Regions from separate parts of the Mesorhizobium sp. BR1-1-6 genome, predicted to be linked through region 1. Evidence: riboswitches for the same ligand, from Rfam matches in the RefSeq annotation. Region 1 holds a riboswitch; each other region holds the start of a gene.
What was found. Region 1 has a riboswitch for cobalamin ahead of LB545_RS13565 (DUF1636 family protein). Riboswitches for the same ligand answer to the same signal wherever they lie in the genome.

Region 1 (2,194 bases):
GGCGTCGCGACAGCAAGCGACCTGCGCGACTATTTCCGCCTGTCGCCGGCCGACATGAAGGGCCGGCTGGAGGAGCTGGTTGAAACAGGCGAGCTGGTGCCGATGCGTGTCGAGGGCTGGAACAAACCGGCTTACCTCCATAAGGAGGCCCGTATTCCACGAAAAATCGAGGCCCGCGCCTTGCTGGCGCCGTTCGATCCGGTCGTTTTCGAGCGCTCGCGCACGGAGCGGCTGTTCGATTTCCACTACCGCATAGAAATCTACACCCCTGCCGAAAAGCGGCAATACGGCTATTACGTCCTGCCGTTCCTGCTCGGCGACAGGATCGTGGCGCGCGTCGACCTCAAGGCCGACCGGCCGGCCAGCGTGCTACGCGTCCACGCGGCCTATGCCGAGCCCAGCGCGCCGCCTGAAACCGCCGCGCAACTCTTCCAGGAATTGACGCAGATGCAGGGCTGGCTCGGCCTCGAACGGATCGAGGTTACGCCCGCCGGCGACCTTGGGCAGCCGCTCGCCGACATTGCCGTGTCGTAGACGCGCGTTGACACCGCCGCCTGCAAGAGCCTAAATCCATTCCAGACGGTCTCCTCTCGGCAAAGGGAGGAGCCAAGAGGGAATGCGGTGCGAAATCTCGATTTCAAATCCGCGGCTGTCCCCGCAACTGTAAGCGACGAGCCAAGGCCGAAAACCACTGGGACGGTCCCGGGAAGGCGGCACGAAGGCGATGACCCGCGAGCCAGGAGACCTGCCGTCTGAGACATAAGAATCCGATCGCCCGGCGGGTTTTCCGGGCAAGGAGCCCGATTTGGAACGCGACAGCAGTTTCCCGGCTGAAACAGCGGACATTTTGTCTGGCGATAGCGACTTGTCTGGCGATAGCGACGCCTTGGCCGGCGTCACTGTCATCATCTGCGCTTCCTGCCGCGACGAGACCGGTTCCGATGCCCATCCCCGCGCCGGCGAAGTTTTGGCTCAAGATACGCGCCAAGCCGCAACGGCCGACAATGTCCGTGTCCGCACCGTCGAATGCCTCGGCAACTGCAAGCGCCGTCTCAGTGCCGCGATTCTTCGCGACGGCTGCTGGAGTTATGTCTTCGGCGACCTGAACATCGCCAGCGGCGCCGATCTCGTCACCGGCGCGAAACTCTTCGCCGCTTCGACCAACGGCCTCATTCCGTGGCGTGGTCGCCCGGATTCCCTCAAGCGCGGCCTCGTCGCCCGCATTCCTCCCCTCGACATGCTGAAGGACTGATCATGACCGCCGCAGTTTCCGCCGCCACTCTCTCCCGCGTCCCCTGTACCGTGGTCACCGGCTTCCTGGGTGCCGGCAAGACCACGCTGGTCCGCCATCTCCTGGAAAACGCGGGCGGCAAGCGGATCGCCATCATCGTCAACGAATTCGGCGACATCGGAATCGACGGCGAGATCCTCAAGGGCTGCGGCATCGACACCTGCCCGGAGGAAAACATCGTCGAACTGGCCAATGGCTGCATCTGCTGCACCGTCGCCGACGATTTCGTCCCGGCGCTCGACCAGATCCTGTCGCTGACGCCGAAGGTCGACCACATCCTGATCGAGACCTCAGGCTTGGCTCTGCCCAAGCCGCTGGTCCAGGCCTTCCAGTGGCCGACAGTGAAGAGCCGGGTGACAGTCGACGGCGTGATCGCCGTGGTCGACGGTCCGGCATTGGCCGAGGGGCGCGTCGCCAACGACATGGACGCCCTGCAGGCGCAACGCGCGCAGGACCAGACACTGGACCACGACGACCCCGTCGAGGAGGTGTTCGAGGACCAGATCGCCTGCGCCGACCTCATCATCCTGTCGAAGAGCGACCTGATGGATGCCGCAGGTTCGGCTCGCGCCAACGCCATCATTGGCGAACACTCCGCCCGCGCCGTGAAGGTCGTGCCGACGGCTCATGGCAAGGTCGATCCGTCCGTGCTGCTCGGGCTAGGCCTCGCCGTCGAGGACGACATCGAGAACCGCAAGTCCCATCATGACGGCGCCTTCGACCACGAGCACGACGACTTCGATACGTTCATCGTCGACATCCCCTCGATCGCCAACCCGGACGACCTGGCAAAGCGCGTCGCGACCGCCGCCGAACAGGAGAACGTGCTGCGGGTGAAAGGCTTCGTCGAGGTCGGCGGCAAGCCGATGCGGCTGTTGCTGCAGGCGGTCGGTCCGCGCGTCA
Region 2 (2,194 bases), on a different contig from region 1:
GGCTACGCGGTGACACCGCAAGTCATGCGGTCGAAGGATCCGCCGACCGCGATTATCTTCAACAACGACTCGATGGCGCTCGGCGGCTGCAAAGCGCTCGCCGAAATGGGGATCAAGCCCGGGCAGGATGTCGCGGTGATCGTCATCGTCGACACGCCGCTCTGCCGTTATTTCTCGCCGGCGCTGACCGGCTTTCGTCCGAGCCTTGACCCGATGGGGCGGCGGCTCGGCGAAATCCTGCTCGCCTCGCTCCCGGCTTTCGCCGGCGCGAAAGGGCCAGAGATCATTCGCGAGGTCTGGCCGCTGGAACTGGTGGCGCGCGATAGTGATTGACCACACGTTTGTATCGTTATAACAGAACATGCATCGACCTTGCCTCGACGCTGCCTGCATCCTAGGCTGCGACTCGTGATGGTCCCCGCGCCGCAAGGCGAGGGGTGAAAAGGGAACATGGTGAGGCCCGATTTTCGGGTCGAAGCCATGGCTGCCCCCGCAACTGTAAGCGGCGAGCAAAATCCGAGAAGCCACTGGCCGGCAAGGCTGGGAAGGCAGGATGGCGCAACGACCCGCGAGCCAGGAGACCTGCCATCTGCATGGGTTGACCGGACGGGGTGTGCCGGGAGGAGACGCGGGGTTCGGTCTTGTCGACCGGTTCAAGCCAGCTTCCTTCCGTCGCCATTTTTGAAAGTGACGGAAGTTGGACGGCTCCATCGATCGCATTCACTGCATTCCCATGCATCGCATCATCGTGTGCACGCTTTGCCGCGATATCGCCACCGAGGTGAATTCAGGCCAGCGTCCGGCAGGATTGGCAAGCAAGACGCTGGCCCGTATTCCGGCAGGCCCTGCAAGGAATTGCCCATGACCGCGCCGCTTCTCGATGCCCGCGACCTGGCCGCAGCGGCGGATGGCCTGCATCTGGTGTATCCGGTCAGCCTTTCGGTGGCGGCGGGCGACCGTCTCGCCATCATCGGTCCCAACGGCGCCGGCAAGACGACATTGCTGCGCATGCTATCGGGCATGCTGAGGCCGAGTTCGGGCGAAGTGAAGCTAACCGGGCGCTTGCTGGACAGGATTTCGACCGCCGAGCGGGCGCTGCACATCGCCGTCGTCGGCCAGACCGATCAACCGGATCCACGGCTGGCGGTGATCGACTATGTCGAGCTCGGCCGGGTTCCGCATACCGGCCACAGGCACAGGAGCGAGGAACGCGACATTGTCGTCGAGGCGCTGCGCCGGACCGGGCTGTTGCCGCTGCTTGGCCGCACCATCGGCTCGCTGTCGGGCGGCGAGCGCCAGCGCGCCCAGCTTGCCCGCGCCATCGCGCAGGAGCCGAAGATCCTGTTCCTCGACGAGCCGACCAACCATCTCGACCCGCGGGCGCGCAGCGAGTTGCTCGAACTGGTTGCAGGCCTCGGCATGACCGTGATCGCGGTGCTGCACGATCTGGCGCTGGTGACGCCTTTCGCCACCAGGGTCGCGGTGATGAGCCATGGCCGGTTGCATGTGCTGGCGCCGCCACGCGAAGCACTCACCCAGCAGCTGATCCGCGAGATCTTCGGTATCGAGGTCTTTAGGTTGCGCCACCCGACGGAGGACCGCGAGCTGACGGTGTTCGAGGTTCCGAACCGTGCCGCGCCATCTTCGTGATCGAAGCCATTTCCGGCAGATCCTGTTCAACAAGGAGCAACATCCGTGAAACGCCTTGCCGTGTCTCTTGCCTTCTCCCTGCTCGGCTCTACGGCCTTCGCCTTTCCGGTGACGGTCGACAGCTGCGGCAAGCCGCTGACCTTCGACGCGCCTCCAAAGCGCGCCGTCATTCACGATCTCAACATGGCCGAGATGGCCTTCGCACTGAAGCTGCAGCCGTCGATCGTCGGCCTGACCGGCATCACTGGATGGTACAAGGTCACTCCCGAATTCAAGGCCGAACAGAGCTCGATCCCCGAACTGGCGCCCAAATATCCGACGCTGGAAAACCTGGTCGCTGTCGAGCCCGACTTCTTCTTCGCCGGCTGGTATTACGGCATGAAGCCGGGCGGCGAGGTGACGCCCGATACGCTGGCGCCACACGGCATCAAGACCCTGGTGCTGACGGAAAGCTGCGTCCATCTCGACAAGAACCGGCCCGCCGCTTCGATGGACCTGCTCTATGGCGATGTCGAGAAGCTGGGCAAGATCTTCGGCAAGGAGG
Region 3 (2,194 bases), on a different contig from region 1:
ACCAGCCATCATTCATCCTTTCATCAGTCGCCCGACATGGGCGGCGACCGAAAATGCCAATCCTTGCAGATCGTAGCCGCCCTCGAGCAGGCTGACGAGCCGGTTGCCGCTGTGGCGCGCCGCGCGCTGCATGAGTTGGCCGGTCGCCCAGTCGAAATCATCCTCGGTCAGGTTGATCTCGGCCAGCGGGTCGCGATGATGCGCATCGAAGCCGGCCGAAATGATGATCAGGTTGGGTGCAAAATTGTCGAGCGAGGGCAGCACGCGCGACAGGAAGGCATCGCGGAACGCCTCGCTGCCGGTCTGCGGCGCAAGCGGCGCGTTGACGATGTTGCCGGCGCCGGTTTCGTTCTTTGCTCCGGTGCCCGGGTAGAGCGGCATCTGGTGCGTCGAGCAATAAAGCACGGACGGATCGTCCCAGAAAATATCCTGCGTGCCGTTGCCGTGATGCACGTCCCAGTCGACGATGGCGACACGTTCGATATCGTGTTTGTGCTGTGCATAACGTGCGGCGATGGCCGCCGTGTTGAACAGGCAGAAGCCCATCGCGGTCGCTTTCTCGGCATGATGGCCGGGCGGCCGGGCGGCGACGAAAACGTTGTCTGCCCTGCCGGCAAAGACGTCGTCGACGGCGGCGTTGGCGGCGCCGATCGCGGTGATCGCCGCCTGCCAGCTCTTCGGGCTGGCCGTTGTGTCGGCATCGATGCGGGCGATGCCCGTCTCGGGAATGGCGGCGCGTACCCGCTCGACGAAATCCTCGGGATGCGCGTAGAGAATGGTGGCCTCGTCGCCTTCCGGCGCCTCGAGGCGGTCGAGCGCGGCAAAAGCCTCGTCGTCGAGCACGCGCTCGATGGCGCGCAAGCGGTCCGGCCGCTCCGGATGGCCGGGCGGCGTGATGTGCTCAAGGAAGATCGGATGGGTGTAGAGACGAGTGGCCATGCCCCCTATCTAGTGCCCCGGCGCGGCGATGGCCATGCGTTGCGGCCTGATGGCTGGGGAAAATCGCGCCTGCGTCCATTCGCGTCGCCGCGGGGATTGGCGGCGCAGGGGCTTCGTCGTAAAGTCCCGGCCACTGCCTGGTGCCCGCCGCGAGCGGGAGAATCGGGAACACGGTTTGATACCGTGGCGTGCCCAACGCTGTAAGGGGGACCGCGCCGGTAAATGCCACTGTCGATGACGGGAAGGCGCCGGATGCGGGTTGATCCCGAGCCAGAAGACCGGCCTGGCAGGCATCGTCATCCGCATGGTCAGGCGGACGGCAGTTGATTGCAATCGCAAGGGGACAAGCGATGCCGGACAATATGACCATCCCCGTGGGTGACGGATTCGACCAGATGGCGCGCGATGCGGTCTACCGCGCCATGTTCACGCGGCGCGATGTTCGCAGCCATTTTACATCAGAGGCCGTCGACGACGAGGTCTTGGCGCGGCTGCTGCTTGCCGCCCATCACGCGCCATCGGTCGGCTTCATGCAGCCATGGAATTTCATCGTCATTCGTGGCACCGAACGACGGGAACAGGTGCGCGACCTGTTCCTCGCGGCGCGCGAGCAGGAATTGCCGGCGATCGAGGAAGAGCGGCGGGCGCTCTACCGCAAGCTCAAGCTGGAAGGCATCTGCGAAAGCGCGCTCAACATCTGTATCACCTGCGACCGCCGACGCTCACAGGGTTCGCCGCTGGGACGCTGGCACAATCCCGAGATGGATCTCTACAGCACGGTCTGCGCGGTGCAGAATTTCTGGCTGGCGGCGCGCGCCGAAGGCGTCGGCGTCGGCTGGGTCAGCATTATCGAGGCGCAGGCGTTGAAAGACCTTCTGTCGATTCCCGGGCATGTGACGCCGGTGGCCTATCTCTGTGTCGGCCGTGTCTCGGAGTTCGCGCCGAAACCGGACCTCGAAACACATGGCTGGGGGCGGCGGCTGCCGCTGCCCGAGCTGATCATGAGCGAGACGTTTTGCGGACAGGGCGAAGTTCCGCTCAAATCAACGATCGCACGCCTCAAGGCGGCAACATGCGAAAAGTCTGACAAACCCTTGATTTGATTGCCGATACGGCATGCGCAGCGCGCTGCCGGCGGCCTGCCGTCGTCAGGCGGCTCCGGCATCCTTCCTCAACAATCCTTCGAGCAGTTGCTTGAATGCCGCCACCACGGTCTTCGACGTCGCTTCCGGGTCGTTCGAATTGGCGATCCGCT

Region 2: linked by a shared signal. The riboswitch ahead of LB545_RS18835 (ABC transporter ATP-binding protein) and the one ahead of LB545_RS13565 (DUF1636 family protein) in region 1 are both predicted to bind cobalamin.
Region 3: linked by a shared signal. The riboswitch ahead of bluB (5,6-dimethylbenzimidazole synthase) and the one ahead of LB545_RS13565 (DUF1636 family protein) in region 1 are both predicted to bind cobalamin.

What each region holds. Positions count from the first base shown of each region.
Region 1 covers NZ_JAIUHZ010000005.1:325,426-327,619, forward strand. The annotation lists gene LB545_RS13560 (winged helix-turn-helix domain-containing protein) at 1-534, shown strand, start outside; cobalamin riboswitch at 564-768, shown strand; gene LB545_RS13565 (DUF1636 family protein) at 806-1,252, shown strand; gene cobW (cobalamin biosynthesis protein CobW) at 1,255-2,194, shown strand, end outside.
Region 2 covers NZ_JAIUHZ010000009.1:111,424-113,617, forward strand. The annotation lists gene LB545_RS18830 (LacI family DNA-binding transcriptional regulator) at 1-333, shown strand, start outside; cobalamin riboswitch at 396-605, shown strand; gene LB545_RS18835 (ABC transporter ATP-binding protein) at 862-1,650, shown strand; gene LB545_RS18840 (ABC transporter substrate-binding protein) at 1,696-2,194, shown strand, end outside.
Region 3 covers NZ_JAIUHZ010000004.1:214,984-217,177, reverse strand. The annotation lists gene LB545_RS11040 (exodeoxyribonuclease VII small subunit) at 1-9, opposite strand, end outside; gene LB545_RS11035 (histone deacetylase family protein) at 13-939, opposite strand; cobalamin riboswitch at 1,061-1,241, shown strand; gene bluB (5,6-dimethylbenzimidazole synthase) at 1,290-2,042, shown strand; gene LB545_RS11025 (TetR/AcrR family transcriptional regulator) at 2,088-2,194, opposite strand, start outside.